4 regions of the Lachnospira sp. genome follow, and region 1 is predicted to be linked to each of the others. Evidence: predicted binding sites of a transcription regulator. Region 1 holds the regulator's gene; each other region holds the start of a gene.
What was found. Region 1 encodes Rex, which represses fermentation and respiration genes when NADH is low (regulators of the CRP and FNR family bind a similar motif). Its sites were predicted from a motif close to ATTGTTAANTANTTAACAAT; they were not measured.
Positions count from the first base shown of each region.

Region 2: pflB (formate C-acetyltransferase) is a predicted target of Rex. The motif match lies at 1,973-1,992, and genes of this name have one in related genera.
Region 3: QVA17_RS08350 (oxidoreductase) is a predicted target of Rex. The motif match lies at 3,499-3,518, and genes of this name have one in related genera.
Region 4: QVA17_RS02860 (acyl-CoA carboxylase subunit beta) is a predicted target of Rex. The motif match lies at 5,110-5,129, and genes of this name have one in related genera.

Region 1 covers NZ_JAEEVD010000007.1:29,885-38,361, forward strand. The annotation lists gene QVA17_RS03480 (NAD(P)H-hydrate dehydratase) at 1-1,359, opposite strand, end outside; gene QVA17_RS03485 (hypothetical protein) at 1,349-1,981, opposite strand; gene QVA17_RS03490 (redox-sensing transcriptional repressor Rex) at 2,151-2,795, opposite strand; gene QVA17_RS03495 (homocysteine S-methyltransferase family protein) at 2,912-5,365, opposite strand; gene QVA17_RS03500 (vitamin B12 dependent-methionine synthase activation domain-containing protein) at 5,427-6,104, opposite strand; gene QVA17_RS03505 (ABC-F family ATP-binding cassette domain-containing protein) at 6,240-8,201, shown strand; gene QVA17_RS03510 (HU family DNA-binding protein) at 8,325-8,477, shown strand, end outside.
Region 2 covers NZ_JAEEVD010000030.1:1,875-10,351, forward strand. The annotation lists gene pflB (formate C-acetyltransferase) at 1-1,847, opposite strand, end outside; gene trxA (thioredoxin) at 2,203-2,514, opposite strand; gene QVA17_RS08100 (putative ABC transporter permease) at 2,653-3,636, opposite strand; gene QVA17_RS08105 (asparaginase domain-containing protein) at 3,794-4,879, shown strand; gene QVA17_RS08110 (ABC transporter ATP-binding protein) at 5,106-6,944, opposite strand; gene QVA17_RS08115 (ABC transporter ATP-binding protein) at 6,934-8,477, opposite strand, start outside.
Region 3 covers NZ_JAEEVD010000031.1:17,032-25,508, reverse strand. The annotation lists gene QVA17_RS08355 (L-lactate MFS transporter) at 85-1,326, opposite strand; gene QVA17_RS08350 (oxidoreductase) at 1,477-3,423, opposite strand; gene QVA17_RS08345 (LysR family transcriptional regulator) at 3,595-4,473, opposite strand; gene QVA17_RS08340 (MBL fold metallo-hydrolase) at 4,483-5,322, opposite strand; gene QVA17_RS08335 (ferritin) at 5,438-5,923, opposite strand; gene QVA17_RS08330 (ABC transporter ATP-binding protein) at 6,191-7,132, shown strand; gene QVA17_RS08325 (ABC transporter permease) at 7,132-8,277, shown strand; gene QVA17_RS08320 (ABC transporter permease) at 8,264-8,477, shown strand, end outside.
Region 4 covers NZ_JAEEVD010000005.1:45,448-53,924, forward strand. The annotation lists gene QVA17_RS02835 (sulfide/dihydroorotate dehydrogenase-like FAD/NAD-binding protein) at 1-75, shown strand, start outside; gene gltA (NADPH-dependent glutamate synthase) at 118-1,503, shown strand; gene QVA17_RS02845 (thiamine diphosphokinase) at 2,304-2,963, opposite strand; gene QVA17_RS02850 (C39 family peptidase) at 2,996-3,979, opposite strand; gene QVA17_RS02855 (hypothetical protein) at 4,187-5,044, shown strand; gene QVA17_RS02860 (acyl-CoA carboxylase subunit beta) at 5,303-6,751, shown strand; gene QVA17_RS02865 (OadG family transporter subunit) at 6,770-7,609, shown strand; gene QVA17_RS02870 (biotin/lipoyl-containing protein) at 7,663-8,028, shown strand; gene QVA17_RS02875 (sodium ion-translocating decarboxylase subunit beta) at 8,053-8,477, shown strand, end outside.

The DNA of each region.
Region 1 (8,477 bases):
AAATTCCATAGCCACTCCAACAGGGTCAGCCTTAATGTCTTTAACAGCTATTCCTGTTAGTCTCTCCATCTCCTTTAAATGTGGAGTTAGGACTATTCTGCCCTCTAGCCTGTCAGCTGCTGCCCTTAAGCAATCAAATAAATTATCCCTAGCAATAATATTTAGGGCATCTGCATCAATTATTATTGGCTTATTAATTAGTTCTAGGGTGTCCTTGCAAAGCTTTGTTGCTGCCTCATTCATAGATAAACCTGGTCCTAAAACCACTATATCTGCAAAGTCTAGGGCAGCTTTTAAAGTATCTATAGGGCATTCATTTTCATAAACATCAATTAGGCACTCTGGAAGGCTTGTAAGTAGGGCTTCGCGATTAGAAAAATGTGTCAAAGCCTTTACCATACCAAGGCCCATTCTAGCCGCTGTCTTAGCAGAAAGAATAACCGCCCCGCCAATTCCACTAGAGCCTGCAATAATTGTGGCCTTGCCATAACTGCCCTTATTGCCAGCTTTCACTCTACTATCTAGTGTCTTTCTAATTTCCTCTGATTCAGAATCCCTATCTTTAAGGATATTTCCAAAGACCGCTTTGATATTGCCGATTGTCTGAAGACAGCTAAATTCGTTGATTGCCAGTGTGTGGGCATCTACTGCCGAAGTTTTGGCATCTTTCGGACTTTGAACTTCTTTTGCCCCACCAATTTCCTTTAGTTTCTGGCTATCATTAAGGCCAATAGGTGTAGAGACTATCTCTCCTGCATAACTTGGACCCTTGCCACAATAAAGGCCGATTTTCTCATAGCCAAAGCAAATGGTCTTATCTGCTTTTATGCAAGTCCCATAAATTTTGGAAGTTGAGGCATCAAGACCAGATGGAAGGTCAAGAGCTATGACATATGGCTTAGGCTCAGATAAAGAATTGATATAGTCAATTAATTCCTTATATTTGCCCTCAATATCTCTTTTTAAGCCCACTCCAAAGAGGCCATCAATAATGCAGTCATAATCCTTATTTAAGTTCTTGATTTCCTCTAAATCTTTATAGATTGTAAGGCCTAGGGCCTTTAACATTTCCTGCTGTGTCTCATTTTGCTTAGTAAATTTACTGCCAAGCAAAAGGATGTCTAAATTCGTGTAACCTGCCAAATAAAGCATTCTAGCTACTGCTAGGGCATCTGCCCCATTATTTCCTGCAGCGGCAGTAATAAAGAATTTATCCTTTTCCTTAAAGTCCTTTATTATTTCATTAAAGGCTGTTTTTGCTGCCTCTTCCATAAGCAAAAGAGAAGGGACCTTTAAAATATCTATCGTATATTTATCGATAGCTGCTGCCTGATTACTATCAATTAGTTCAATCTTCATTTTTCCTGTCTCCCATTATTTTAAAGTCGCCATTTAACTTATCTAGTTCGTTACTAAAGTCCGGGCCAAAGATATCGTGCATATAGGTATACATTTTCTCATTAGCCTCTTCCTTATCCTGTCTTATAACGATGTTCTTCTTTAACTTGATTCTTGTTTGATCTATTAGTTTAGACAAAAGCTCAATATCCTCTGCGTTGTTATTAAGCCTTTCATAGACCACCTTTAGCGTTTCCGCAATTAAGTGCTTGTTAGCATTGGCAAGCTCCTTTGGAAAATCTAAAGCCTCATCTTCAAGTTTAGCAATCTTATCCTTTGCCTCTTGAATTAGACGCTGATTTTGCTCCATCTTCTTTTTCTTGGCCTCACTATTATCATCATCCTCCATGGCCTCAACTACTTCCTGGATTAGCTGATTTTTAATCTTTTTGACCTCTTTTATATCATTGTGAGCTTGTCCTTGTTGCTTTAATAATTCATTGACTTCTTTTTCCCAGTATTTAATCTCGTCTGTTTTATATTTTGCAGGTATTAATTTGTACCATCTCTCATCTAAAGTAAGGATGGGAACTCCTGCAATTCCCTCTAAATCCTTGATCTTCTCATACGAAAAATTTGTCATTTATATCCCCCAAAAATAACTAAGATTATTTATATTTTAATTATCTTACATTCTAAAAAAGAAAACAAGAAAATTAATATAAAATAAAAAGAACCTAGATTATAGGTTTGGCTTTTAAAAGCCTATCCTAGCTCTAGGTTCTTAATAATTTCTCTTTAATTAATAGCTCTTAGTGTTTCTCTTGATTAGCTATTGCATAAGAAAGTCTCATTAAACTTTCTGATAAATGAACGTTCTCAACAATAACGTCCTTTGGAAGATTTAAATCTACTGGTGCAAAGTTCCAAATTGCCTTAATTCCCGCCTCAACAACGATATTAGCAACTTCCTTAGCAGCTACCTTAGGTAGTGTAAGAGCTACGATTTCAATATTGTTGTCCTTAATAAACTGGGCAATTCCCTCAGAGTTATAAACCTTAACTCCTGCAACTTCTTTTCCAGCAACTTCAGGGTTATTATCAAATAAGCCCTTGATTACAAATCCACGCTTAGAAAAGTCTGAATAATTACAAATAGCGCGACCAATATTACCAGCACCAACTACAATCATGTTATGTGGTTCGTCTACGCCTAAAATCTTACCAATCTTGTCATAAAGATACTTAACATTATAACCGTATCCCTGCTGGCCAAAGCCACCAAAATTATTAAGATCTTGTCGAATCTGAGAAGCTGTTACTTTCATCTTCTCACTTAATTCTTTAGAAGAAATGCGCTGTACATCATTCTCAACCAGCTCACCAAGATATCTATAATACCTTGGCAGTCTTCTAATAACAACCGCCGATATCTTCTTTTCTTCTTTCTCTTCCATATCCTTACTCCATTCTTACTTCTATATAAATCATCAAGTGCTAAACTTGCGATGTATTTGTGCTTCTTGCATTATATACTAATGTTAAAAAAATGTCAAAATACATTTATCACAATTTAACCGAGCACTCTTTTAGCAATATCTACAGACTCCTTAGCATCGGCTGCATAAAAATCTGCATCTATTTCTTTTGCATATTCTGGGGTCAGTACAGCACCACCTACCATGACCTTACAATCAAGATTATTTTCACGAATAAGCTGAATTGTTTCCTTCATAGAAACAAGAGTTGTAGTCATAAGCGCTGATAGGCCGCAAAGGTGAACATCATTATCTCTAATAGCGTTAACAACATCCTCGTATGGCACATCCTTACCTAAATCAATAACCTCATAGCCATAGTTTTCAAGTAATACCTTAACAATATTTTTTCCAATATCATGAACATCGCCTTTAACTGTGGCAATGACAATCTTTCCCTTTGAAACTGTCTCATCACTATCTTTATTAAGGGTTTCCTTAATTACATCAAAGGCCTCTGATGCTACTGAAGCTGCCATAATTAGCTGAGGTAGGAATAGAGTTCCTTTTTCAAATTCCACGCCAATCTCATCAAGGGCTGGAATTAAGGACTTATTTACAATGTCCATGGAATCCATCTTAGTTAGTAACTCTCTTGTTACTGCTGCACCTTCACTTTTAAGGCCCTTCTTTACAGCATAAGCTAAATCTGAAAGCTCGTAATTTCCTTTCTTTTCCTGAAGGTTAATATTAGTGTTTGCGCTTGGATTATTTCCTGCTGTCTTTGCTTCTGATACAGGAACTATCTTAGTTTGAGGCATATTTGCATAGGCTGCCACATAATCTACTGAGTTCTCATCAAAGCAAGCAAGTACCTTAAAGGCTCTAATTGCTCCCATCATCTCAGGAAGGTTTGGATTAATAATACATAAATCTAAACCTGCCTGAAGAGCCATGGTTAAGAAAATGTGATTAACTAATACACGATTTGGCAAACCAAAGGAAATATTAGAAACACCAAGAATTGTCTTAAGTCCTAGCTCATTCTTAACTGTTTGTAGGGCTTTAAGCGTTTCTCTTGCCCCTTCCTGTTCTGCTGAAACTGTTAAGGTAAGGCAATCAATGTAAATATCCTTCTTATCAATTCCAATGCTTGTGGCTCTATCTAAAATCTTTTTTGCAATCTTTACTCTATCCTCGCCCTTCTTTGGAATTCCATCTTCATCAAGAGCTAGACCAATTACTGCTGCACCGTATTTCTTACAGATTGGCAATATATTTTTTAAGGACTCCTCTTCACCATTAACAGAGTTTACTAGGGCTCTACCGTTGTAAACTCGAAGGGCAGCCTCTAAAACTAAAGGATCTGTGGAATCAATCTGGAGAGGCACATCAACCACTGACTGTAGGGCTTTAATTGTGTCCACCATCATCTCCACTTCATCAATACCTGGCACGCCTACATTTACATCTAAAATGTCAGCACCGGCGCTAGTTTGCTCTAGAGCCTGACCTAAAATGTAGTCCATATCTCTATCTTTAAGAGCCTGCTGGAACTTCTTCTTACCTGTAGGGTTAATTCGCTCACCTACGGCTCTTGGCTCATTTACAACGCAAGTCTTAGTGGCTGAACAAATAGCTGCAGGAACCTCAACAGGCTCTGCCTTAATGTTGCCATTTTCCTTAAACATCTTACTAAGTTCTTCTATAAATTCAGGATTAGTTCCGCAACAACCTCCATAAATCTTAATGCCATACTTTCTTAAATCCTTCATAAGAAGGGCAAAATCCTTGGCTGTGACATTATAAAGGTTTGTCTTTGGGTCTGGAAGGCCTGCATTAGGCTTTAAAACTAGCGGAGTGTTAGTCCATTTTCTAAGTTCCTTAATAACTGGCTCTAATTCCTTTGGACCAAGAGAGCAGTTAATTCCAAGGGCATCCACATCAAGGCCTGAAATTGTAAGGCCAAAAGCGGAAATGCTACAACCTGTAAAGGTACGTAAATTTTGTTCAAAAGTCATAGTTGTAAGAATTGGCAAATCTGAGTTTTCCCTTGCTGCAAGCACAGCTGCCTTAAGGTCAAGCAAATCTGTCATAGTCTCAAATACCACCAAATCTGCCCCTGCTGCAGCACCAGCCTTTACGCATCTAGCATACATGTCATAAGCTGCCTCAAAGGAAAGCACCCCTGTGGGCTCAAGTAGGATTCCAATTGGGCCTAAATCAAGGGCTACTAAACCCTCTGGCTTTACCTTATCTCTTGCCTTAATTGCAAGCTTAATACCTGCAGTTACAAGTTCTTCCACGGAATGGCCGCACTCCTCGAGCTTATATTCATTTCCACCAAATGTATTGGCATAGACAATATCTGAACCGGCCAAAAAATATTTTTCATGAATTGACTCTATTAATTCAGGATTAGTGATATTAAGCATTTCCGGTGTTTCCCCCACCTTCATGCCTGCTGCCTGAAGCATGGTTCCCATGGCGCCATCAAGTAGCACATAGTCCTTTTTTAAGAGTTCCTTAAACTTTTCCTTCTTAGTCATTTTTTTACTCCTCATTTATTACAATACACATTTACTTTATTACTTGTTTTAAGAATACCGCTTAATAGCAGTGATTTCCTGATTTTAAAATGTTACAATTTCCCATCAAATTGCAATCTGCGCAGTTTCTATTAGCCTTTTTAATTTCCTCTTTACTAAGGCCAATAATTGCGGTTACTGACTTTGTAGGAATCATCATGTGGGAATTCCCAACGGTTATTCCTATCTTTTTTGTGGCATCAAGAACCTTCACGAAATCTTTTTGATGACTTAGAGGCAAGTCGCCATAACCTATGCCAAATCTAAAGGTCATCTTATATTCCTTAAATTCTTCCCTAATAATATTCTCAACTTTATTACAAACCTGCTCAATGGCGGCGCTTGAAAATGCATCAAAAACCACTGATTTAGCCAGATTTGTGTGAGATAGAATTCTTATGTTTCTATCAATGCCCTCACCTATGGTAACTGCCATGGCTACAGCTTTTTCGCAGTTTGCAAGGTGATTTTTTATAGAATTACCCTTTAGGGTAAGGTTTGTATTTGAAAATGTAATGCCCTCGCTAGTTTCACTAAAGTCAAAGACTTTGTAGATATATCTAGGACTTGCTAGCTTTCTAACCTCTTCCTCGCACTCATCAATCATAGCAAGAAGTGTGTCGTCTATCTTGGTGTTACGATAACCAAGGTAGCGGAGGGCTTCGGATTTGTCGATTTTATCTAAGATTATGTTTTTCATAATAATTTCCTTTTTTACAATAGAGTGCAATCATAGATTGCGCACACATTGCAATTTTACTTTTTTCTATTTATAATCGTCAAGTAAATATAAACGATTATAAGAATTTTTTATTAGGATATTTTGGAGGTTTAGATGATACTTTCAGTGAACAATCTAAGCAAGTCTTTTGCTACAGATGTGATTATAAAGGACTGTACTTTTAATATAGAGGATCATGAAAAGGCTGCCATCATTGGTATTAATGGTGCTGGTAAATCTACTTTACTTAAGATGATCGTTGGCGAGGAGCCTCTTGATAGTGGTTTAGTTACTCTATCAAAGGGCAAGACACTTGCTTACCTTGCTCAGCAGCAGGAACTTAATTCGGGTAAAAGTATTTATGATGAATTGCTTGAGGTTAAGCAGTATGTCATTGATATGGAAACTGAGCTTCGTGACATTGAATCAAGAATGGGAAGCACTAAGGGCGAGGAACTTGACGCCCTACTTAATAAATATAACAGCTTAAATCAGAAGTTTGAAATGGCCAATGGTTATGCCTACAAGTCAGAAATCGTGGGTGTTTTAAAGGGTTTAGGTTTTAGTGAAGAAGACTTTAGTCTTAATGTAAATACTCTATCCGGTGGTCAAAAAACTAGAGTTGCCCTTGGTAAAATTCTTCTTTCAAGTCCAGATATTATCTTACTTGATGAGCCTACTAACCACTTGGATATGGAGTCTATTGCATGGCTTGAAAACTACTTACTTAACTACAACGGCGCTGTAGTTTTAGTTTCTCATGATAGATATTTCCTTGATAAGATTGTATCTAAGGTTATTGAGATAGACCAGGGAGTTGTGACTACATTTTCAGGAAACTATACAGATTACGCAGCAAAGAAGGCGGTCCTTCGTAACATGAAGTTAAAGGAATACCTAAATCAGCAGCGTGACATCAAGCATCAGGAGGCGGTTATTACTAAACTTAAGCAGTTTAACCGTGAGAAATCCATTAAGAGAGCGGAATCTCGTGAGAAAATGCTTGATAAAATCGAGGTTATAGAAAAACCCACAGAAATCGATGACAAGATGAAGATTAAGTTAGAGCCTCAGGTTATAAGCGGTAATGACGTACTTACAATTAAAGGTCTAACTAAGTCTTTTGATGACGTGACTTTATTTAAAAATTTAGATTTAGAAATTAAGAGAGGCGAGCGCGTGGCACTTATTGGTAACAACGGTACTGGTAAGACTACTATTCTTCGTCTTATAAATGGCCTTATACCGGCAGATTCAGGCACAATCATGCTTGGTTCAAAGGTAGAAATTGGTTATTACGATCAGGAACACCACGTCCTTAACCCTGATAAGACTTTATTTGAGGAAATTAGTGATGCTTATCCGGACCTTAATAACACTAAGATTCGTAACACCCTTGCTGCTTTCCTCTTTACAGGAGACGACGTATTTAAGTATATTCGTGACTTATCTGGTGGTGAGAGAGGACGAGTTTCCCTTGCAAAGCTTATGCTTTCAAATGCTAACCTACTTATTCTTGATGAACCTACTAACCATTTGGACATTGTATCTAAGGAGATTCTTGAAAATGCCCTAAATAGCTACACTGGAACAGTTCTCTACGTTTCTCATGATAGATATTTTATTAATACTACTGCTACAAGAATCGTGGAACTTACTAATAAAACTACCGTTAATTACATTGGTAATTACGATTATTACCTAGAAAAGAAGGACATTTTAACAGCTGCCGCAGTGGATGAGGCCTTAAAAAATGACCCTAGTCTTCTAGATAGCCCTAAACAAGCGACAGTTACTGCATCCACTAGTAATTCAAACACTAATTCTAAGGAAGAATGGAAACTTTCAAGAGAAGAGCAAAATCGTCTTAAAAAGGCTAAGAATGAACTCAAAAAAGTGGAGGCAAAAATCGAAGAATTAGAGGAAAAAATAAAAAAATTAGACGAAGAGTACGCAGATCCTAGCATTGCAAGTAACACTGGTAGATTGATGGAGATACATAAGGAGAAATCCAGTGTTGAAGCGGATTTGAACGACCTCTATGAAAAATGGGAAACTCTTTCTGAGAGTATATAATTCTCGATAAATCCCATAAAATCGGCATTTTTCAAGTTAAAAATGTTGACAAGATAAAAAAATCGTAGTATAAATGATTTATAATTATTAAAACTTAATAATCTTAAGGAGGAAATAGTTTTTATGAACAAGACAGAATTAGTTGCTGCTATCGCAGAAAAGGCTGAACTTTCAAAGAAGGATTCAGAGAAGGCTCTTAAGGCTTTTGTAGAAACAGTATCTGAAGAACTTAAGAAGGGTGAGAAGATCCAGTTAGTTGGTTTCGGTACTTTCGAA
Region 2 (8,477 bases), on a different contig from region 1:
CCATCAGGCATGTTACCTGTGTACTTACCGTAAACTACATTAGATGTAATTGTAAGAATAGATGTAGTTGGCTTAGAATTTCTATATGTATGTCTCTTCTTAATCTTATCCATGAATGTCTTAAGTAACCATACAGCGATGTCATCAGCTCTATCATCATCGTTACCATACTTAGGGAAGTCGCCTTCTGTTTCGTAATCAACGTTGAATCCTGTTTCATCTCTGATAACCTTAACCTTAGCATACTTAATAGCAGAAAGTGAATCTACTACATGAGAGAAACCAGCGATACCTGTAGCAAATGTTCTTTCAACATCTGTATCGATAAGAGCCATTTCAGCTGCTTCATAGTAGTACTTATCATGCATATACTGGATTAAGTTAAGTGTATTAACATAAAGACCAGCTAACCAGTCCATCATCTTATCAAACTTAGCCACAACATCATCATACTCTAAGTATTCTGATGTAACACGTGGGAATGCAGGACCAACCTGTTCTCTAGACTTAGCATCTACACCACCATTGATAGCGTAAAGTAAGCACTTAGCAAGGTTAGCTCTAGCACCGAAGAACTGCATTTCCTTACCTGTCTGTGTAGCAGATACACAACAGCAGATAGCATAATCATCGCCCCAGTAAACCTTCATAACGTCATCGTTCTCATACTGGATTGAAGATGTATCTACAGAGATCTTAGCAGCATACTTCTTGAAGCTTTCTGGTAACTTTGAAGAATAAAGTACTGTTAAGTTTGGTTCTGGTGAAGGACCCATGTTCTCAAGTGTATGTAAGAATCTGAAATCTGTCTTAGTAACCATTGAACGTCCATCAACACCCATACCTGCAAGGTCACAAGTTACCCATGTAGGATCACCTGAGAATAACTGCTGGTAAGCGTTTGGTCTAGCAAACTTAACCATTCTAAACTTCATTACTAAATGATCGATTAATTCCTGAGCTTCGCTTTCTGTTAATGTACCAGCAGCTAAGTCTCTTGAAATATAGATATCAAGGAATGTAGCAACACGACCAACTGACATAGCAGCACCGTTCTGTGTCTTAACTGCAGCTAAATAACCGAAGTATAACCACTGAACTGCTTCTCTAGCATCCTTAGCTGGCTTAGAGATATCGAAACCATAGCTAGCAGCCATAGCCTTCATACCCTTAAGTGCATTGATCTGATCCTTTAATTCTTCTCTCTGTCTGATGATTTCATCGTACATTGTACCATCACCACAGTTGTTGAAGTCATGAGTCTTCTCTTCAATAAGGTAATCAATACCGTAAAGAGCAACTCTTCTATAATCACCTACGATACGTCCACGACCATATGTATCTGGAAGACCTGTAATAACATGGCTATGTCTAGCAGCCTTCATCTCTGGTGTGTATGCATCGAAAACACCCTGGTTATGTGTCTTATGATATTCTGTAAAAACCTTATGCATATCAGGATCTGGTGTATAACCATTCTCTGTTAATGACTTCTCAGCCATTGCAATACCACCGTAAGGCATGAATGCTCTCTTAAGTGGTGCATCTGTCTGAAGACCTACTACTGTTTCAAGGTCCTTCATAGATTCATCAATATATCCTGGGCCGTAAGCTGTAAGACCTGAAACAACCTTTGTTTCCATGTCTAATACACCGCCGTTAGCTCTTTCCTGAGCCTGTAATTCCTGTAATCTACCCCAAAGCTTATCTGTTGCTTCTGTAGGGCCTGCTAAGAAACTCTCATCACCATCATAAGGTGTGTAGTTCTTCTGAATGAAGTCTCTAACGTTAACTTCTTCTTTCCAAAGTCTACCTTCGAAACCGTTCCACTGTTCAAACTGTAACATCGTTGAACTCCTCCTTAAAAAGCTATAAAAAATTAATATGTGTGTTTTTGATTGTATATTGTATACAATCACGCTTAAAATAAAATTTGCCATCGCATCAGTTAGATAATTAAATTAACTTTAACTTTGACAAATCTGTAACAATCTTAACCGCAAATATATATTAACACCTATTATTTTTATTTGCAAGACAACTATATCAAGTATTGAATTTAGTACAATCCAATATATTTGAAACTGCATTTTTTATAAAGAAAAGGCGGAGTTTGTCAGACCAATTCATAATCTAGCAAAACTCCACCTCCCAATGAAATTAAAAATAAAAGGTTATTGTAATATTGCGTATCTTAATTGATTAAAGACCCATAAAAGCCTTAAGTGCTGGTTCATTAACAAAACCAACCTGCTTGTTAGCTTCCTTACCATCCTTAAAAAGAATAAGTGTTGGAATTGACATAACATTGAACTTCTCAGCGATTGCTGGGTTCTCATCTACATCAATCTTTACGATCTTTACATCGTCCTGGCTAGCAGCTACCTTTTCAAGTACTGGTGCAAGCATCTTACAAGGTCCACACCATGTTGCCCAAAAATCTACTAATACAGGCTTATCTGAATTTAAAACTTCTGCTTCAAAATTGCTCTCTGTTCCATGAATAATTTGCATATTTTATACCTCCAAAATATAATCACATTTTATGGTTAATTGGCTCAATTAAATTGTGTACAATTATTTTATAACATATCACAATTTTAATTGCAAGGCTTTTTCCCTTTTTTTAGAAAATTTAGTTTCCTTTTATTTTTACTTTTTCATTAATTGCTTAATTTCATTCATTGCTTCACTATCCTTAAAAGTTGCCATTGGGTTTCTCTTAAGAATTCTTGTTAAGTTTCTAATTTGACGTCTATCTGTAGCTTTGACTTTATCCTCTTCCTTAGAAATTACCTCTAATGCTGCCTTTAAAATTGTCTCATCAATTAACTTCTTCTTTAAAAGTTCTTTAGCTGTATCAGAGGTTCTTGAAAGACTATTAAGCTTAGTTTCCTTAAAGGCTTCTAAGCTATCAGTAAGATCATTCTTCTTATTCTCTAGATACTTAGCAAAATGTAGTTTCTTTCTTGAAGCTATAAAAGAAAGTTCTCTTCTTTTTCTTCTATATTTCTTTCTGTTCTCAGCAAACTCGTCTTCAGCAAAGGCATAGGCAATTTCTAACTTATCAGCAACAAACTTAAGATGCTCATGTTCAGAAGAAATCTTATTAAGCATTGCTTTAAGATCAAGAGCTTCATTAGCAGAAACTGTCACATCCACACTAAAATATGCTGTAAAGATAAAAGCCAGAATCTCTGTTACATATACTGGAAGTCCTAAAACTAGCCCCTCAATAGGTGTATGAATCACCTTAATCATAAGGCAAGAAAAAATTCCCCAACATAGACTTGCGATTAAGCAAATGTGTCCATTTATATTTAAAAATCTCTTTGAATAATCCCAGTATTTAACTCCAAAGATTCTCTCCATTGCAGCCCCAGTAATGTATTCTAGAATTGTTGCTGCTATCATTCCAAAAAAGAAAACCGCCACTAGATTATCTCTAAACTTTATTGTGCTTATTAAAATTGTTACTGCTCCAGACCCATAAATTGGTAAAAAGGGTCCATGTAAAAAACCTCTATTGACTAATTCTCTTTTTCTTACTGATACATAGCAAGACTCCCAAATCCAGCCAATAAAACAATACAATGCAAAAAATATAATCCACTGCGTTAAACTATAATAACTCATGATATCTCCCTTAAATAATGCCTTTGGCGTAATTTAACCTAAATTAATTCTATCACATTTTCATAATCATTAGTTATAAATTATAAAGGCTGCCTCTTGAAACTTTGTCTTTGAAACAGTTACAATAAGAGAGAACATTTACTTAGGAGGTTTTTCTATGAATTTACATACAATATTTACTGGAGGAACTATTGGTAGTTTCCTTGGGGATAACGACCTTATTTCCACAGATAAGGGAAGTCCCTATAAACTAATCAATTTTTATAAGAAGAATTATGCAAATGCTACGACTATCAACTTTACAAGCTCTAATCCTTACACTTTATTAAGCGAGAATCTTGATGGTGACCATTTGAATTTACTCATTAAGGAAGTTAGTAAGGTTCTTGAAAATGAAGAGCTTGACGGTATTATCGTAACTCACGGAACAGATACACTTCAGTACAGTGCTGCTGTTTTAGGATACATTTTCAATGATGCAAAAATTCCTATTATTCTTGTTTCTTCTGATTTCGTTCTTGAGGATAAGCGTGCAAATGGCCTTATTAATTACCATGTTGCGGTGGAATTTATGAAGGCAAAGCTTGGCAAGGGCGTATTTGTAAGTTACTGTAACAAGGGTGGAATCCCTACAATCCACAGAGCTACAAGACTTGAGCCACCTGTAACATTATCTGCAGATGTGGAAAGTGTTAAGAAGAGTCATTATGCAATTTATTTAAACGATACATTTGAATTAAATGATCAGTATAAAAGCGATGACAAGAATCTAGAAAGTTTTACAAAGCTTGGACTTGAGGCTAAGGATATTATCTTAACTAATCAGTCTAGCGAGGTAATGCGTATTCGTCCATATGTGGGAATGACTTATCCTGATTTAGATGATTATATTGAAAATTTAGCCCAGGATAATATTATTAACGAAGAAGAGGGACATGAGAAATTTAGTAATTGTCTTGAAGCTATCTTAATTGAAAGTTTCCATTCAGGCACAATTCATGTCACAAAGGAATTAGAGGAATTAACTAACAGGGCTAAGGAGCTTAATATCCCAGTTTATATTACTGGTTTATCTAATAGCGAAAAAGCCTATGAAACTGTTGAGGAATATAGAAAACTTGGCATCATACCTTTAAGAGAATCTTCAATTATTTCTCAGTATTGTAAGCTTTGGCTTGCAGCTAGTAATGGTCTTAATGTTAGAGAGATTATGAATTGCTCTATTGCAGAGGATTGGGTGTAAAAATTTTGAACGCAGTGTAGACTTTACATTAAAGATTAGAAAAAATAAAGACTTGTGAAAATGTGATGATACATTTTCACAAGTCTTTTTGGCATCTGCCAGCTAATTCTTAGCTGGCTCCTTAACTTAAGGACATTCGGAATCCGCTTCGCTACTTCCTCATGAAAGCAGCTACACTTCGTGTTGATGCCATGAGGCTTTGCCTATGGCATCTGCCAGCTAATTCTTAGCTGGCGCTGCTTTCAAATTGAGAATTATAAAGGTCTGCATAGAAGCCTTTCTTTGCAATTAACTCGTCATGGCTACCTTGTTCAACAATATCGCCATCCTTCATAACTAGAATAATATCTGCATCTTTGATTGTAGATAATCTATGAGCGATTACAAAGCTTGTTCTTCCGCGCATTAAGTTATCCATAGCCTTCTGAATTCTTATCTCAGTTCTTGTATCTACTGAAGAAGTTGCTTCATCTAGAATAAGAATTGGGTTGTCGGCAAGAATTGCTCTTGCAATTGTAAGAAGCTGCTTCTGGCCCTGAGATACATTACTTGCATCTTCATTAAGCTCAAAGTCGTAGCCTCCTGGCAATGTTTCAATAAAGTGATGAGCATGGGCGGCCTTAGCGGCTGCGATTACTTCTTCGTCTGTAGCTTCTAGGCGGCCGTATCTAATATTTTCCATAATACTAGCCTTATAAGCCCATGTATCCTGTAATACCATGCCAAAGGCATCTCTTAAATCACGTCTGTTAAAGTCCTTAATGTTGTGGCCATCAACTAAAATTGCGCCCTCATCTACATCGTAGAATCTCATAAGAAGCTTAACCATAGTTGTCTTACCAGCACCAGTTGGGCCTACAATAGCTACCTTCTGACCTGGCTTTACGCTAGCACTAAAGTCTTTAATAATTGTCTGCTCTTTATTATATCCAAATTTAATATGTTCAAATTCAACATGACCTTCGATACCTTCAGTAGATACTGGATTTTCAACTTCCTGATCTTCCTCTTCCTCATCGAGGAATTCGAATACTCTTTCAGAAGCTGCAGCCATGGACTGAACCTGATTGATTACCTGTGCCATTTGCTGAATAGGCTGTGTGAAGTTCTTTACGTACTGAATAAAGGCCTGAATATCACCAATTGTTATTGTGCCTTTAATTGCAAGTAAACCACCTGTTAAGGCAACGCCTACATAACCTAAGTTACCAACAAACTGCATGATAGGCATCATCATACCTGAGAAGAACTGTGACTTCCAAGCTGAACTGTATAAGACATCATTAGTCTTATTAAAATCATCTACGAAATCCTTCTCCTTGTTAAATGCCTTAACAACTAAATGACCACCATAAGTTTCCTCGATTGTACCATTGATGTGGCCTAAGTATTCCTGCTGAACCTTAAAGTATTTCTGAGATCTCTTTATTACAAAAGAAATAAGTCCCATAGATACTGGTAAAATAACTAATGCAATAAGAGTCATTAATGGGGAAATGCTAAGCATCATAACAAGTACACCAATCATTGTGGCAACTGATGTAATAATCTGTGTGATACTCTGATTCAAGCCCTGACTTAAGGTATCAACATCATTAGTTATTCTTGATAAAATCTCACCGTAAGTTCTTGTTTCAAAGTACTTCATAGGTAATCTATTAATCTTTAATGAGATTTCCTTACGAAGCTGATAACTTACCTTCTGAGTAATGCCTGTCATAATCCAGCCCTGAATTAAACTGAATAAAGCACTAAATGCATATAGTAATAAAACAAATATTAAGATTTTTCCAATCTTTGTAAAATCAATTCCACCTGTTCCAGCAATTTTACTTAATAAACCTTCTGAAAGTGTTGTAGTTGCCCTACCTAAAACTTTTGGACCTACTACTGAAAATACAGTAGATATGGCTGCCATTATCATTACAATAATAATGGCTATTTTATAACGGCCAATGTAGGCAAGTAATTTTCCAATAGAGCCTTTAAAATCCTTGGCTTTTTCTACTGGCATCATTCCTCTACCTGGGCCTCTTCTTGGTCGATTGTTTGTATTATCTGCCATTATTATCACCTCCGTAGAGTTCTTCCTTTGACAACTGTGAACTTGCAATCTGTCTGTAAGTCTCACAATTTTCCAATAATTCCTTATGTGTACCCTTACCTACAATTTCACCATCTTCCATAACTAAGATCTGGTCTGCATGAAGGATAGTGCTAATTCTCTGGGCAACGATAATTACTGTTGCATCAGATACATTTTTAGCAAGTTCAGCTCTAAGCTTAGCGTCTGTCTTTAAATCGAGAGCTGAGAAGCTATCATCAAAAATGTATACCTTAGGCTGCTTTGCAATAGCTCTCGCAATAGATAATCTCTGCTTCTGACCACCTGAAACGTTACTACCACCCTGAGCTATAGGGCTGCTATAAGTATCTGACTTCTTATCAATAAATTCAGTAGCCTGTGCAATTTCGGCTGCCTTTACAACATCCTCACGACTTGCCTCATCTCTACCAAACTTAATATTTGACTCAATATCTCCTGAGAAAAGAACGCCCTTTTGTGGCACAACGCCTAAGGCATCTCTTAAATCATGGAGCTTTATATCTCTTATATCTACGCCATCAAGGCTAATCTTTCCCTTTGTAACATCGTAGAGTCTAGGGATAAGGTTAACCAAGGTAGATTTACCACAACCCGTACTACCAATAATAGCTGTAGTTTCTCCTGGTTTTGCTGTAAATGTAATGTCTGTAAGCACATTTGCCTTAGCATTAGGGTACATAAAGTCTACATGATCAAACTCAATAACACCCTTAACATCACTTACTTCCTTAGTTTCCTTTGCATCCTTGATACTTGGCTTAGTTACTAAAACTTCATCAATTCTTTCAGCTGCTACAATCGAACGAGGTAACATAATTGAAAGGCCTGTAAGCATAAGGAAAGACATTACAATCTGAATTGCATATGTTAAGAAGGCTGTCATTGTACCAACCTGCATAACACCCATGTCGATTCTCTTAGCTGAAACCCAAACAATAAGTACTGAAAGACCGTTCATTAAAACTGTCATTACTGGCAACATGAAAGTCATTGTTCTATTAGTGAAAAGTGTTGTCTTTGTAAGGTCTACATTGGCAACATCGAATCTTTCCTCTTCGTGCTTTTCTCTACCAAAAGCTCTAATAACTGGAATACCTGTTAAAATTTCTCTCGATACGAGGTTAACTCTATCCACTAACTTCTGCATTGCCTTAAACTTTGGTAATGCAATAGCCATTAAAAGTCCTACAAAGCCTAGAATAACAACAACCGCAAGAGCAATAACCCAACCCATTCCGGCCTTTGTATTAACAACTCTTATAACACCACCAATACCTAAGATTGGAGCATATAAAATCATTCGAAGCATAAGTACTGCCACGAACTGGATTTGCTGAACATCGTTAGTTGTTCTTGTAATAAGAGAAGCTGTTGAGAACTGATCCATTTCTGCATTAGAGAAACTCATAACCGTTGTATATAACTGTCCTCTTAAATCTCTACCAATACCAGCGGCAACTCTAGATGCAAAATAGCCAACTAAGATTGTTG
Region 3 (8,477 bases), on a different contig from region 1:
AATAAATGTTTTGTCAAGAGATATTGTAACAGACCTAGATGCATTTTCAAGAGAAAGATTAATCTCTACTTATTCTACTTATCACTACTTATTCTTCTTAGCAACAAGTCTATAAATAAATGTAAATACAATACCTACACATGAGAAGATGATTGCATACATGAAGGCATCCTGATATGCGCCTGTTTTTGCAAATGTTGTTCCCATAATCTGTGGACCAAAGTAACCTGCAATTGCAAAGCCAATAAACATAATACCGTAGTTTACTGAGTTATTTTTAGGACCAAACTGGTCTGCTGTAAAGCCTGGGTATACACCCATGAAAGCGCCATAGCTGATACCAACGATTGAAAGGCCGATGTAGAATAGAATAACTGTGCCCATTCCTGAGAAGTAAAGGCATAAAAGGCCAATTACTGCAAGGATGCAAGCAAGGAATAATGTGTTAATTCTACCAATCTTGTCTGAAACGAAACCAGCCACAATTCTACCTAAAGCATTAAATAAAGCTAATACTGAAACTGCTAAGCTCGCTGCTACTGCTGATAAACCTACCATGTGCTGGGCAACTGATGAAGCCTGTGATGTGATCATCATACCTGTAAAGGCGCCACATGTAAGAAGTAAAAGCATTACGTAGAATGTAGGTGTCTTTAACATTTCCTTCCAGTTCATGTTCTGCTTAACTGCTGCAGTTTTCTTTGGTGTGAAACCTGCTGGTGTATAATCATCAGGACACTTCTCAAGGAAGATTACAGAAACTGCAATAAGTACCATAAATACAACACCTACGATTTTGAAGGCTGTTGTTGCATTTGTCTTAGAAACAATTACTGTAACGATTGGAGGGAGAATTACTGAACTTAAGCCGTAAACAGCAGTTGTGATACCACCAACTAAACCTCTCTTATCTGGGAAGAACTTAACGCAAGTAGAAATTGTGCTACCGTAAGCCATTCCAAGACCGAGACCACCAATGAGGCCGTAAGTTAGGATAAGTCCGTTAACGCTAGTTGTAAAACCTGATAAAAACATACCTAAGCCCCACATGATACCGCCAATTAAAATGACTTTTCTTGGTCCAAACTTATCATTAAACCAACCACCTGAAATCATTGTGATTGGGCCAACTGAGTTAGCAATTGTATAAACGATTGCAAGGTCTGCGGAAGTCACTGTTTTTCCAAGAGTATTTGTAAAATAGTCTGCCATACCAGCAGAGAACACGCTCCACACATAAATAGAGCCTAAACAAAGATTAATAAAACATCCTGCAATTAGGACAATCCATCTTCTTTTATCTAAATCTTTAATTCCTAAATTCATATTTTTATTCCTCAATTTTTTTATATTATTTTGCTAGGTGCGGTCGCCTTGGGAATGACGACCTATCTTTAGTGATTATATTTCCGGGCTTTTTGCATTTTCAAAAGTACTTATCTTTATGAAAATGTAAAAGCACCGGTTAGTTACATCTTAGATATCAAGTGCTGCGTGGTAGCCCCAATATACTGCGTTTGTAATTGTTGAAACCTTAGCGGCATCACCGATTACTCTAACGAATGGAGCGCAATCTCTTAATTCTTCAACTACGTTTGTTCTTGAACGCTGGCCAAGGGCACAGATTACGCTTGAACCCTTAACAAATACTGCCTTGCCATCTTTGTCTTCACACTCAACACCTTCAGCTGTTACCTTGACTGCCTTAAGTCCTGTATGTACATCCACATATTTATCAATCTGCTGTAAGAGTAATGGACGATGTCTTACATTAGCATCCGGTGCTAAGCTATCTCTCATTTCTACGATTGATACCTTCTTACCTTCCTGACCTAAGTGAATTGCACATTCAGAACCTGCAAGGCCGCCACCAAGGATTACAACTTCGTCGCCAACTTTATCCTTTTCCTTGTAGTAGTTGTTAACGATGACTACATTTTCACCATCAAGACCTGGGATAGGAGGTATGAGTGGCGTTGAGCCAACAGCGATAATTATTGCGTCTGCATTTTCAGCAAGGGCATATTCCTTAGTAACCTCAGTATTTAAGCGGATTTTAACGCCAGCCTCACGAGCTAATTTCTCGTAAGTGCCTGTAAGCTGGTACATTTCGTATTTGAAAGAAATTGCCTGCTCACTCTTTAAAATACCGCCAAGTTCAGATTCCTTCTCGCAAAGGATAACCTCATGGCCACGTCTAGCTGCTGTATAAGCTGCATAAAGTCCACCAGGACCGCCGCCTGCAACTAATACCTTCTTCTTAACTGGAGCTGGTGAAATTTCATCACCTTCGATTTCACGACCAATAATTGGATTTACTGTACAACGTCTTGTGGATGTAGCTGCACGCTCAGCCATACAAGTAAAGCAACGAAGGCAACGAACGATTTCGTCATTGCGATTTTGCATAATCTTTTCTGGAAGGTATGGATCTGCAAGGAGAGCACGTCCCATGTAGACAATATCAGCCTTTCCAGAGGCAATAATCTCTTCCATCTGTGCTGGGTCATTAAGACCACCAAGAGTGGCAACAGGCACAGATACGTGCTTCTTAATCTCTGCGGCAAGGTAAACATTTCTACCATGCTCCTCAAACATTGAAGGATGTGTAATTCCAAATGTTCTCTGGTAAGTACCGGCAGAAACATGGATAATGTCTACGTAAGACTCTAATTCCTTAGCGATTTCAACGCCTTCCTCAAGGCCGTAACCGCCATCAAAGAACTCAGAACCTGACATTCTAAATTCGATTGGGAAACGAGGGCCTACTGCATTTCTTACTGAAGTAAGGACTTCCTTTGCAAATCTGCATCTATTTTCTAAGCTTCCACCGTACTCATCAGTTCTCTTGTTAAAGAAAGGTGATAAGAACTGGTTTATAAGCCAACCGTGACCACCATGGATCATAAGCATTTCAAAACCGGCACGCTTAGCCATTGCTGCAACATCACCGTAAGACTTAACGATGTCATCTATCATGTCCTTAGTTAAGGCCTTAACTTCTACGCCGTCAGGACGAACTGTATCAGATGGTCCCCACTGATTCATGCTCTTTTGCTTTGACTTATCTGTCATGTAAGTTCCTGCATACATTCCTGAATGTGAAAGCTCTAAGGAAGCAATTGCACCATGTCTTCTAATTGCATCTGCTGTGTATGTAGCACAAGCAAGGGAATTTAAGATTGAAGGATCAAGGTGATATGCATGACTTCCGTCAGTTTTTGGATGAACCATAAGCTCTGAAACTGTTACAGCACCAGCGCCGCCCTTTCCTCTAAGCTCATAAAAGGCTGTAGACTTAGGTCCGATACAACCATCATTTGTAATGTCAGTTCCGCCCATTGGTGCAGAAAACATTCTGTTCTTAAAAGTTACGCCAGCCACTGTAATTGGACTTGATAAATGTGGATACTTTCTTTCCATCTGTTTTTCTCCTTTTGAAAATGTATTTTTTTATTTACTATTTCTTTAACCGCAAATTATCTGCTAATTTAAGGGATTGATAATTATTTAACATTTGCTTGTTATAATTTTAACACTCCTTATTGAGAATATTCTATCAACAAAAAAATAGAAGGTAGAAACTAATAGTTTCTACCTTCTTGCATTCTTTTTTAACTCTTTTTCAAGCTTTAACAAGCATTCATCTTTTCTTTTTTCGCTTTTATAAACCAGATAGACACTCCAAGGAATGGCGTCTTTAATAGGGATTAGAGCTACATTTTCAAAAAGCCCTTCTCTATTATGGATGTCCACATCGATTCCTATTCCAATGCCTTCTCTAACAAACTCATAAATCATGGCAGCTTCCATGGTTTTAATGCGTATGTGTGGAAAAAATCCTTCGCGCTCGCAGGAATTAATCAAGTTATCATAAGCCTGATATTTCTCGTTTAAACTAATTAACTGCTCATCCTTTAAGTCTGCTATCTTTAGGCTTTTCCTATTAAAGAGCTTATGCCCCTTTGGCACAACTGCGCACATGGTCTTACTTTCAAGCTCCACTTCAATAACATTCTCTGCTGCCACACGGCCAATTACTAGGCCTAGGTCTATCTGATTTTTGGCTAGCTTTTGCTTAACATCAAGGTTTGAGGATTCCTCGATACTTAGCTCTACATTTTCAAAATCCTCTTGTATCTTATCAATGACACTTAAGGGCAACATCCTGATTAAACCGCAGGAATAGCCTAGTTTAAAGATCTTCTTCTTGCTTTTAATCTCTTCTAGACCTTCCTCAAGCTCTCTTGTGCTCTCCAAAATTCTGTGGCTTTTCTTATAAAAGAAAACTCCCGCTTCTGTTGGCACAAGGCCTTGCTTTGTTCTATCAAAGAGCTTAACCTGAAGCTCTGTTTCAATTCTATCCAGGGCTTTCCCGAGTCCCTGAGGTGTGATAAATAAAGACTTCGCTGCCTTATTTATACTTCTTGCCTCATAGCATTCCATATAAAAACGTATATCTTTAATATCCATATTAACTCCTTATGCTAATTTTACTTCATCGCCAGAATGCACGTATTCTAGCTGATCTCCCATGATTTCCTTCATCATATCAAAAGCTGGGAGGCCTGTGCAATGACAAGTGTAAAATTTAGTATTGTAAGTCTTTAATACATTTGCAATCTCTTTAATTTCCTTAACCTCATCCTCTGTGTAATCGGAGTTCTTCTTTAAGTGGAAGCCGCTAATTACATAGTCTGGAGTAGATTTATACTTGTAAATGTAATCATCCATGATACTTAAAATTCCGTTATGAGCGCAGCCTGAAATCAGAACGCTTTTATTGTCGTCCCTTATAACTAAGAACTGTTCGTGCTTAAAATCGTCCTTCACAAATCCGTCTGGCTTCTTTACTAGAAGACGGTCGTTTGTAAATGGAAGAGGATGAGTTCTTTCCTTGATGGTAAAAAGCTCAAGCTCCTCATCGATTTTAAAATTACCGCCAATCTTCTTTAGATTATCTAACTTACTTATTTCTGGATCAATTCCTATATATCTATATCTTTTTCTTCCTGCCTCCACGCCATCATCAGCGTAGTATTCACGCTCCGCAAGGGCCTGCATATAGATAGTTGCCTGATTATTTATTTTTGTAAAAGGCATTATGCCACCTGAATGATCATAGTGACCGTGACTTAGCACCACCGTGTCCACTTTTTTCAAATCTATATCGAGCTTTTTGGCATTCTCAAGTGTCACATCGGATGGTCCTAAATCCACTAATAGCTTGTGACTTGTGGTTTCAATATAAAAGGAAAAACCATGGGCACAATCAACGCCACTACATCCTTTTGTGTTTTCGATTAAGTTTTGAATTCGCATATAGGCCTCCTTCCAATTTCTTTTTATATAATAGCAAAAAGTATTATCTTTGCCTAATTATGAAAAAACCCTTCAGCCATAGAAGCCGAAGGGTAAATTACTGTAAAGCGGCTAATTATTCGCGCTTTTCAATTTCCTTATCTAACATATAGAGAAGTCTTCTATCCCCTCCAACGGCCTCAACCCTTGAAATCATCTTTCTTGAATTCTCCTCTTCCTCCTTTTGCTCCTCTATAAACCAATCGAGGAAACTTTGAGTTGTGTAATCATTTTCAGCAACCGCCAAATCCATAATCTTGCAAATCTCTGCGGTAATGTACTGCTCGTGCTTGTCCGCCTCAATTACTGCAGCCAAGGCACTTTCTATCTTAATATCCACCTTATCTATGGCCTCAAGGCACACATCCTGCTTAGAATCTAGAAGATAATCATAAATCTTCATGGCATGCTCCTGCTCTTCTGTAGCCTGAACTCTATACCAGTTGGCAAAGCCATATAATTTAGCCTTTGTAAAAAACTTAGAAATTCCCAAATACAGGTAAGCAGAGTAAAACTCCTTATTTACCTGTGCATTAAGCAAATCCGCTACATTCTGTTTCATAGTCCGTCTCCTTTGCTATTTATTTAGTTAACACATGTATATCTATTGCTAGTTTACCATATCTATAATTAGAATACAAAGTTTTTATTTTTATGAAAATGTAAAAAGACATGACATTTGTCACATGCAGGAAATGACTGCAATCACTAGTGTCCAGAGCGGGAATTTAATATTATAATTTTAGATTTACGAAATTGCTTTTAACTTGTGTAAGTTAATGCTAGGTAAATTGATAATAATAAGGGAGATTAATAAGGAGATAAATTTATGAGTGATTCAATCGTTAAAGTTAACAATTTAGTTAAGCGATACAAGGAAAAAATCGCAGTGGACAACTTTTCACTTGAATTAAAAAAGGGGGAAATTCTAGGACTCCTAGGACCTAACGGTTCTGGAAAAACTACAACTATTAACTGCATTTTATCTCTTCTAAGTTTCAACAAGGGAGAGATTATGATTTTCGATAAAGAAATGAGCCCAAAGGCCTACGACATTAAGTCAAGAATTGGGGTGGTTCCCCAGAATGTGGCTATTATGAATACTTTGAATGTATATGAAAATGTGGACTTCTTCTGTGGGCTGTATATTAAAGAAAAGCAAAAGCGCCGTCAGTATGTAGAAGAAGCCCTAGAATTTACAGGCCTTAGCGACTACAAGAAATACAAGCCTAAGAAGTTATCTGGTGGTTTACTACGAAGACTTAACATTGCCTGCGGCATTGCCCATAAACCAAGTTTAATCATCTTTGATGAGCCAACAGTTGCCGTTGACCCACAAAGTCGTAACGCAATTCTTGAGGGCATTAAGGAAATGAATAGACAAGGGGCTTCTATTATTTACACTTCTCACTACATGGAGGAAGTTGAGGAAATCTGTAGCCGCATCATCATTATGGATCACGGCAAGAAGGTAGCCGAGGGCACAGCAAATGATTTAAAGAATTCCTTAAAGATTCGCGAAAGCATTTGCATAGGAATGCCTGCCATAAATGAAGATATACTTAAGGATATCAAAGGCATCAACCATGTCTATGACGCTAAGTATAGCGAGGGCGAGCTTGTTATTAGCCTAGATGGGGGCGAGCATAATCTTGTACATGTACTTGAATATTTTAGTGAAAAAAATATACCATTCGGCCATGTACAAACTAAGCTACCAACACTAAATGATGTCTTCCTAGAAATTACTGGAAAGGAGTTGCGTGACTAATGTTTTTAAGAATATTTTCCTATAAAATAAAGCAATTAATTAGAATGCCATGGCTTGTGGGCTGGAACTTTCTCTTTCCATTAGTCCTTGCAAGCGCCTTCTATCTAGGCTTTGGCAATATGATTAAGGATGACCCAAACCGTTTAGACACTATTGAGGTTGCCTATGTGGCTGGTGATGGTATAAATAGTAACTTTTTATCCGTTATAGAGGAGCTTTCAAAAGAGACAAAGGATCACGGTAAAATCCTTGAGGTCACTAGCTTTGATAGTTTAGAAGCTGCTAGTGATGCTTTGAATAAAAAAGACATTGAAGGAATCTATTACCAGCATGATGACAGCATTGAAGTCATTGTTACTGAAAATGGTCTTATCTCCACTAGTCTTTCTCAGATAGTAAAGAGCTACCAAAATTACCAAGCAAGTTTTGAAAAAATTTTATCAGAGAAGCCAGAAGAAATTGACACTCTTATTGCTAGTATAAATTCCAATATGAGTTTTTTGAAAAAATACGACTTTAAATCTGGGGTATCACAGTATATGCAATTTTTCTATGCCCTACTTGCCATGTCCTCACTTTTCTCATCGTGGGTAAGCACAGCTATGATGACAAGTCTTTGTGCCAACCTTTCAGAATGTGGTAAAAGATTTGAGCTGGCACCAGGACATAAACTAAAGGCAATATTTGCTGGAATCCTTGCAGGTACATTACTTCAAACTCTTTCAAACACAGTGGTTATCTGCTATGTAGAGTACTGCCTAGGTCTTCACTGGGGCGCACCAATTTACATGGTCATTGCCATAACTAGCCTTGCTAGTGCTCTTGGTATCTCAGTTGGTACCTTGATTGGCTCTATCTTTAAAAATGAAATTGCCCTCTCTATGGTACCTCTTGCCTTTACCATGACATGTTCCTTCTTTTCAGGACTTATGATGGGCGGCATTCAGCAGATCATTCAGAATTTCTGCCCAATTTTAAATAAAATCAATCCTGCCACAGTATTTACAGATAGTCTATATCAATTAGCTTGCTATGGCAAAACTTCTGCCTACTATCAGGATTTAGGAATAATGGTGCTTATGATTGCCATTTGCCTAATTATTAGTGTTCTAATTTTAAGGAGGAGAAATTATGACAGTATTTAAGGCTACGCTTCTATCTCTAAGAAGCTTTTCACAAACAATAATCATATACTTTTTAGTATTTGCCATATTTACAGTTGTTAGAGCTAAGGTTTCATCTAACTCTAGTGCCGACATTTACAAGGATACAAGCCTTAACGTGGCAGTGGTAGATTTGGATAAAAGCGACATCAGTGAAGCTTTAATTAGCTACCTAGATTCTA
Region 4 (8,477 bases), on a different contig from region 1:
GAAGGAAGAGCAATGCTTAAGCTTCAGGAGGGTGATACACACCACGGTGGCTGTGGCAATTGCGGTAACGACTAATTTGTCAGATTGATATAGAAACACTATTATTGGAGGTTAAATATGGACGTAATGAAGAAAGTTCCAGTTAGAGAGCAAGATCCTAACGTTAGAAATAAGAATTTTGATGAAGTATGTCTTGGCTATAATTTAGAAGAAGCTAAGGCTGAGGCAAGCAGATGCTTAAACTGTAAGAATGCTAGATGTATCCAGGGTTGTCCTGTATCAATTAACATTCCTAAGTTTATTGCAGAAGTTAAGGAAGGCAATATTGCAGAAGCTTATAACGTAATTAGTGAATCTTCTGCCCTTCCAGCTGTTTGTGGACGTGTTTGCCCACAGGAATCACAGTGCGAAGGCGTTTGTGTAAGAGGTATTAAGGGCGAGTCAGTTTCAATCGGTAAGTTAGAGAGATTTGTAGCTGACTGGGCTAGAGAAAATGGCATCACACCTAAGGGTGCAGATAAGAAAAACGGCAAGAAGGTAGCTGTTATTGGTTCAGGTCCTTCAGGCCTTACATGTGCTGGTGACCTTGCAAAGCTTGGTTATGATGTAACAATTTTTGAAGCTCTTCATGAAGCCGGCGGCGTTTTAGTTTATGGTATTCCAGAATTCCGTTTACCAAAGCAGACTGTTGTGGCAGCAGAAGTTGAGAATGTTAAGAAGCTTGGCGTTAAGATTGAAACTAACGTAGTTATTGGTCGTTCAATGACAATTGATCAGTTATTAAACGATGAAGGCTTCGATGCAGTTTACATCGGTTCCGGTGCTGGTCTTCCAAGATTTATGGGTATCCCTGGTGAAAATGCTAACGAAGTATTCTCAGCTAACGAATACCTTACAAGAAGTAACTTAATGAAGGCTTTCGATGATGAATATGATACTCCAATTGCTAGATTTAAGAAGGTTGCAGTAGTTGGTGGCGGTAACGTTGCTATGGATGCTGCAAGAACAGCTCTTAGACTTGGCGCTGAAGTACATGTAATTTATAGACGTTCCCTTGAAGAACTTCCAGCAAGAGCTGAAGAAGTACATCATGCTAAGGAAGAGGGAATCATCTTTGACTTATTACAGAACCCAACAGAGATCCTTACAGATGATAAGGGTAATGTAACAGGTATCAAGGTTATTAAGATGGAACTTGGCGAGCCAGATGAATCAGGCAGAAGAAGACCAATCGAAATCCCAGGGTCAGAATATGAGATGGATGTAGATGCAGTTATCATGTCTCTTGGTACATCTCCAAACCCACTTATTTCTTCAACAACTAAGGGCCTTGAGATTAATAAGAGAAAATGTATCGTAGCCGAAGAAGAAACAGGTAAGACTTCAAAGACAGCTGTTTATGCTGGTGGTGATGCCGTAACAGGCGCAGCTACAGTAATCCTTGCAATGGGTGCTGGTAAGGCAGGCGCAAAGGGTATCCACGAATTTTTATCAAACAACTAGATCATAATTGTAGGCGCAATTTATATATGAGAGGTGTGGCGAAAGCCGCACCTCTTTTTGTTTGAGAAGTAGGGGAGTTGAAAGCAAGTGAGTGCGGCCTCTGAGTTGGAAAAAAACCTTTTGGGGCCTCTCCTAGAAATTAAATAAAGCAAGTGGGAAAGGCCACTATGCTAAAAAACTCCTATCAGAGACCTCTTTTAGAATCTTACGGGCTCCATGTGCCTAGAAACCCTAATTACCATGAGAAAAAGCACATAATAGAGCTCATAGGAAGAAATCAAGGAGACTTATAGGAAGTGAATTGTGCCTGTAAATTAGTAAAATTTCCTATTTAAGCACAGAAATCTAAAAAACTTCCGGCAGCTATAAAATTTCCTGTGACTTTTTTTCTAGCAAGCAGCAATTAGGGCACAGGATTCAAATAATAATAGGAGAGTGAAGAAAAAAATTGTGCTTAAATCCCGCAATATTGCAATTTATAGGCACAATGAGCCTAAAGAAATTAGAATTGAAAGATTTAGTGTGTGGCTATTTTTAGTTAATATTGATAAGTTGGTCACTCCCCACTAATCCCTGATTACCACTAGTGGCTAAACTCCGGAAATTCATCACAAAAAGGCACACCACCGCCCCCAAATTATACACCTACGGCCTACTAAAGTCTCCCGCTAGCGCCACACCTCACATCCCAGCAATTAAAAAAGCTTAGAGCTTTTAAAACCCTCAAGGTTTCAAAGCTCTAAGCTTCCTTAATTCCAATTATCTATTTCCTTTAATTTACGGTCTTATTACACTCCCCACTAATCCCTAGCTTCCACAACAATGGCAATGCCTTCATGAACTGTAATCACGCCTTCATCTGCACTTATCTCATTACTTTGAGTAAGACTAAGACCTGTCTTTACCTCACACTTTTCAAGAGGATAGTAAAAACCTTCTAAGCTAATTAACATCTTATCGCCTAAAGGCTGGAGTGAGACGTAATCGCCGTATTGTTCTGATTTTCTAATGATGTGTTTTTCTCCCTCAGCCACTAAATAAATCTTATTGTGAGGGTCCACAATCTCAGCACTTATATCTAAATCTAGCAAAGCCTTAAGATTTCCGATGGATGTAAGGCTGTGATCAAGTCTGCTGCCTGTGGCTCCAAGAATTGTAATATGTCTTGGAGATAGCTTAATTGCTGTAATTAAAGCTAGGTGAGTGTCAGTGTAGTCCTTTTCTCTTGGATAAGTCTTAATATCAAAACCCTTAAAATACTCTAAAACCTCAGGGTCTACAGAGTCATAGTCTCCAAGAATAAAGTTTGGCACAAGACCTAAATTCTTTATGTGTGAAAGACCGCTATCAGCGGCAATAATATAGTCGTAATTTTTATCCTTTAAAAAGGATTTAGCCCAGTCAATATCTAGACTTCCGCCAGTTACTATTAAAAGTTTGTCTATGTAGTCAGTTTGCATTAAAGTGTCCTCTTTTGCTAAATATTTTCCAACTAATAAACTAACACAGCCTGACTATCTTGTTCAACCCATCTTTGTAAAAATGTTTTTAAACTGTAACTTTCAATAGCTCCTGTAAGTGGATCAGCAAGGTATGCAATATCAGCACTAACATCATAGCCTACTAAAACTAGACAGTGTTCATTACCACGCCAAATTACAGTATTTCCTTCAGAATCTGTCCAGCTTGAAGAACCATATCTTGTAGCGGTCATACCCATAGTGCCCCAAACAATTACAGGATAACCTTGCGAAACATAATTAAGTAATTCGCTATATGAACAATAAGATATATTTATTGCATTTGCTCCAAAACTTGTGGCACAATCTACGATTACTGGTGAATAGCAACCGTAAGAACTTGAAGAAAATGGACTTCCTACGAAATTTACATAAGGATTAGACCCAAGTGAACCTGTGTTTAAATAATTGCTTGCAAGTTCTGTGTTTGTTATTTCATAACCGTAGTAATTTAAAACCATAGTTAAGCTAGTAACTTCGCAGCCTGTTGGAAGCTCTGGATTTTGATTGATAACACTAAAGTTTTCAATATAAGCACTAGCTGTTTGATCAAGGTTATTATATGCTTCTTCATCAAAAGTAAAGCTTGAAATACTAGCTCTATAAGCAAGTGAATTTGTTGAACTAGAAGATGATGAGGAAGTTGAAGCTTCACTGGCTATTGTGCTTGTAATGATTTCAGCTTGAGTTTGGCTATTTGAATTTGAACTTGTGGTTTCTTCAATAGTTTCTTCGTTATTATCTTCATCACTGGATGTAGATTCTACATTTGCTGCTTTTAAAGATACTACGTTTTTTCTAAAGTATGTAGCGTCTTCATAAACAGTTTGTGTAGAATGATCAAGAGATTCGTCTTTATCACTAGTACATGCTAAGAGATTACTCGAGAAAAATAAAAGTGACAAAGCAAGACAAAAGCTTATCTTGGCTTTTCTTAAAAATAATTTTTTATGCATATGTATTTCCTTTCTTCTCCCCCGAGTTGACTTTCGATATATTATTTGAAAACAAAATTATTTGCAAGTATTTTTTAAAATAGTTCGTAAAGAATTCACAAAATTTATAATTTTCTTAATTTTTTCACAAATAAAGGCTATAATATAGTTTGTTCTAAATGAAGTATCACATTTAAAACGTAAAAATTATATGAAAGGTAAATTAAGATGTTTGATTTAAAATTAAAAAAACAATCTGAGAATGAACAGTTGGTTATTTCAACAGGTAGCACATATAAGGCTAAGGAATACGAAGCACTTGCCTATCTTGAAAAGGAAGATAGCGCAAGTCGTTTAGTAGAGATTCTAGAATATTCTAAGATTTCTGATTGTAAATACGAGTTTAATGAGATTAGTGGTCTATATGAAGTTTACGTAAGTCCAACAAGCTACGAGCTTGCTAATAACATTTATAAAAAAGTTCTTGAAGATAAATTACTTGAAGACGTTAAAATGGCAGAGGAAGAAAAAAAGATAGAAAAAGAAGAAGCTAAAGAGCTAGAAGAGGAAAAACAAGAGGAAATATCTGAATTAAATACTCAAAAGGCTTTTAGAGAGCCAACTCTTTATGATAGCAAGGAAGAAAAGTATAAAGATAATTTATCTTCAGCTTTTACTTTCCTTTTTTGTGGAGTTGTAGGTCTTATAGTAGTTTTATTAAATGATCTTGGAGTGTTTAAACTTATAGAAAAAGATTCATCTTCTTTTATTACGGTTAATGTAATCCTTATATTGATGTTTGCAGTCTTTTGTGGAATTGGCGTATGGTCTTTAATTTATTCAAAGAAGTTAAAGCTTGAAGCTAAAGAGGAGAAGGAATTAATTACTAAGGTTAATGAATATCTTGAGGAAAATGTATTTATTGAGGATATTGATAAAGAAGTGGATGATAGTATTCCAGAAGAAATCAAATTTTTTAGTAGAGTAGATTTTGTAAAAAATTTACTTAATGAGGAATTCAGTGATTATGATGAAGAACTTCTAAATCAGATTTCTGAAAAGTATATTGAGAAATTATATGCTTAATTTTTAATTCAGTCGGAGAAATCCCACACCTCTAAGCGTTAGTGTAGGTGGGGTTATGACAAACTATTGATAAATTAAATACAAATTTTTCTATAACAAATTATCAAAACAAAAGCTAGGTAAAATCTTATGAAAATTAAGATTTTATCTAGCTTTTCTTTGTGCAAAAAGTCTTGTTTTTAGGTCAAGTTTATTATAAAATATATTTTAGTTATGTAATACATTTACTAAACATATTATTTGGAGGAGGCTAGAAAAATGAGCAATACTACAAATGCATTATCAAGAATTCAATCAATTCTTGATGATAGTAGCTTTGTTGAAATTGGTGGTTTGGTTACTGCTAGATCTACAGATTTTAACATTCAGGAAAAGAAAGCTCCATCAGACGGTGTTATCACAGGTTATGGAGCAATTAATGGCAATCCGGTTTACATTTATAGCCAGGATGCATCAGTACTTAATGGTACTGTCGGGGAAATGCATGCAAGAAAGATTGTCAATCTTATGAATTTAGCATTAAAGACAGGTGCTCCAGTTATTGGATTACTTGATTGTGCAGGAATTAGATTACAGGAGGCACAGGATGCTCTTTATAGTCTTGGTAGAATTTATACTAAGATGAGCGAGTGCTCAGGTATTATTCCACAGATTACAGCCGTATATGGTAATTGCGGCGGCGGTTTAGCAATTCTTGCTAAGCTTTCAGATTTCACATTTATGCTAGAGGATGGCGGAAAGTTATTTGTTAATAGCCCTAACGTTATAGCAGGCAACTACGAAGAGAAGTTAGATAGTGCATCTGCTAAGTTCCAGGCTGAGGCAGGAGTTGTAGATTTTGTTGGCAATGAAGAAGAGATTGCCAATGGAATTAGAGATTTAATTTCAATTTTACCTGCTAATTACGAAGAGGGACAGTTAGTGGATATTTCTTCTAACGATAACTTAAATAGAACTTGTCCATCAGCTCTATCTAATGTCAATGATCCAGCCCTAGTTTTGGCTGAGAGTTCAGATGACAATTTCCTAATTGAAGTAAAGAAGTGCCACGCACCAGAGATGTTTACAGGTTTTATTAGACTTGATGGGGTAACGGTAGGTGCTGTTGCTAACAGACTTTCTTTATATGATGAAAATGGAAAAGAGACAGCTAAGTTTAACAAGGCCCTTACAGTTAATGGTACTAAGAAGGCAGCAGATTTTGTTAAGTTTTGTAATGCCCTTGAAATTCCAATTGTAACTTTAACTAATGTTTCTGGCTTTGATGCAAGTCTTGAGGCAGAAAAGGAGATGGCAGCAGCTGTTGCTAGACTTACCTATGAATTTGCCAATGCAGATGTACCAAAGGTTAACTTAGTAGTTGGTGATTCTTATGGAAGTGCTTATATTGCTATGAATTCAAAGGCTCTTGGCGCTGACTTTGTATATGCTTACGAAGGCGTTTTAGTAGGTACTATGGATTCAAATCAGGCAGTAAAGATTATTTACTCAGATGAAATCTCTAAGGCAGAAGATCCTAATAAGGAAATCGCAGATAAGGTATCTGAATTTGAAGAGACAAACAATTCAGTACTTGCAGCTGCAAAGAGAGGCTATGTAGATACTATTATTGCTCCAGAATATACAAGACAATATTTATGTGCAGCTATTGAAATGCTTTATGGAAAGCAAGAATTAAGAGCTGATAAAAAACATGGCACAATTTAAAAGAATGGAGAATCTTTTATGAATAAGAAACATTTAAAAAGAGTTCTATCATTAATTTGTATGTTGCTTTTTAGTATCTCTTTAACTGCTTGTTCTTTTAATAGTAATGAAACAATAGATACAACTGATGTAAAGCAAGAATCTAAGCAACAATTTGTTGATACTTACGAGAATTCTATTAAGCTTTGGGTCGTTGATTTCCTTGAGTATCTAGATAAGACAAGTGCTAGTGATTTAGTTGAAGATGCTAATAATAACATTACACTTTATGACAAGACAGAGACAAGATATATAATTAACTACTATGGCTTTAATGATGCCACAATTCAGCTCTATAATAGCTGGAATGCTACAAGAGATGAGCTAGGTGCTTTAAAGTCTATAGACTTAGCTTCTATTGATATTGAGGTAAGTGAAGAAACTGGAGATTTATGTGTTATTAGTGTAGAGGCTGCTTACGAGAAGAATGACAAGGTTGTATTTGAGTTTACAATCGATGAAAACTACTACGTTTCAGGTGCAGCTATTAATCCTACATATACTACAGCTCAAAAGTTGGCTAAGGCAGGAATGAATACTTTAATCGGTATGGGAACAGTATTTGTTGTATTAATATTTATTTCCTTTATTATTTCACTCTTTAAGTACATTAATAAGTTCCAGAATAGAAAGACTAATAAAGAAGTCGCTCCTGAAACTAATAAGGCTTTAGATGAAAATGTAACTAATACCGAAGCAGAAGAAAACTTAGTTGATGATTATGAGCTTGTGGCAGTTATTTCAGCAGCTATAGCTGCCTATGAGGGCGAGGCTAGTTCAAACGGCTTAGTAGTTCGTTCTATTAGACGAGTAAGATAATATAGCGATACATTTTAAAAAAAATAATAATCTAGATATGGAGGATTAGATTAATGAAGAATTATACAATTACAGTTAATGGTAATGTTTATGAGGTTAGTGTAGAAGAAAATGGTGCAGGAGTAAGCACAGCTAGTCAGGCTAGTACAACTAAGGCAGCAGCTCCAAAGGCAGTGGCTAAGCCAGCTAGTACAGGGGCAGCAGGTGCTATTAAGGTAAATGCACCAATGCCTGGTAAGATTTTAAAGCTTAATGTTAAGGCTGGAGATTCAGTAAAGAAGGGTGATGTACTTATGGTACTTGAAGCTATGAAGATGGAGAATGAGATTCAGGCACCACAGGATGGCGTAGTTGCATCAGTTAATGTAGCTGCATCTGAGTCAGTTGAATCAGGTCAGTTATTAGCTTCTTTAAATTAAGAATAGTTTCTTGGAGGGATTTCAATGAGTTATATTATAAGCACACTAGGAAACCTCGTACACCAGACAGCCTTCTTTGGACTTACATGGGGCAATTACATAATGGTTTTGGTTGCGTTGTTTTTTATGTATTTAGCTATAAAAAAAGAATATGAACCTCTCCTACTTGTACCAATTTCCTTTGGTATGTTACTTGTAAATCTCTATCCAGATATTATGCTTGCTATAGAGGATTCAAGTAATGGCGTAGGCGGTTTATTACATTACTTTTATTTGTTAGATGAATGGAGCATCTTACCTTCTTTAATTTTCCTTGGAGTTGGTGCTATGACAGATTTTGGTCCTTTGATTGCTAATCCTAAGAGCTTCTTACTTGGAGCTGCAGCCCAGTTTGGTATTTTTGCAGCTTACATAATGGCTATCTTTATGGGATTCCCAGATAAGGCCGC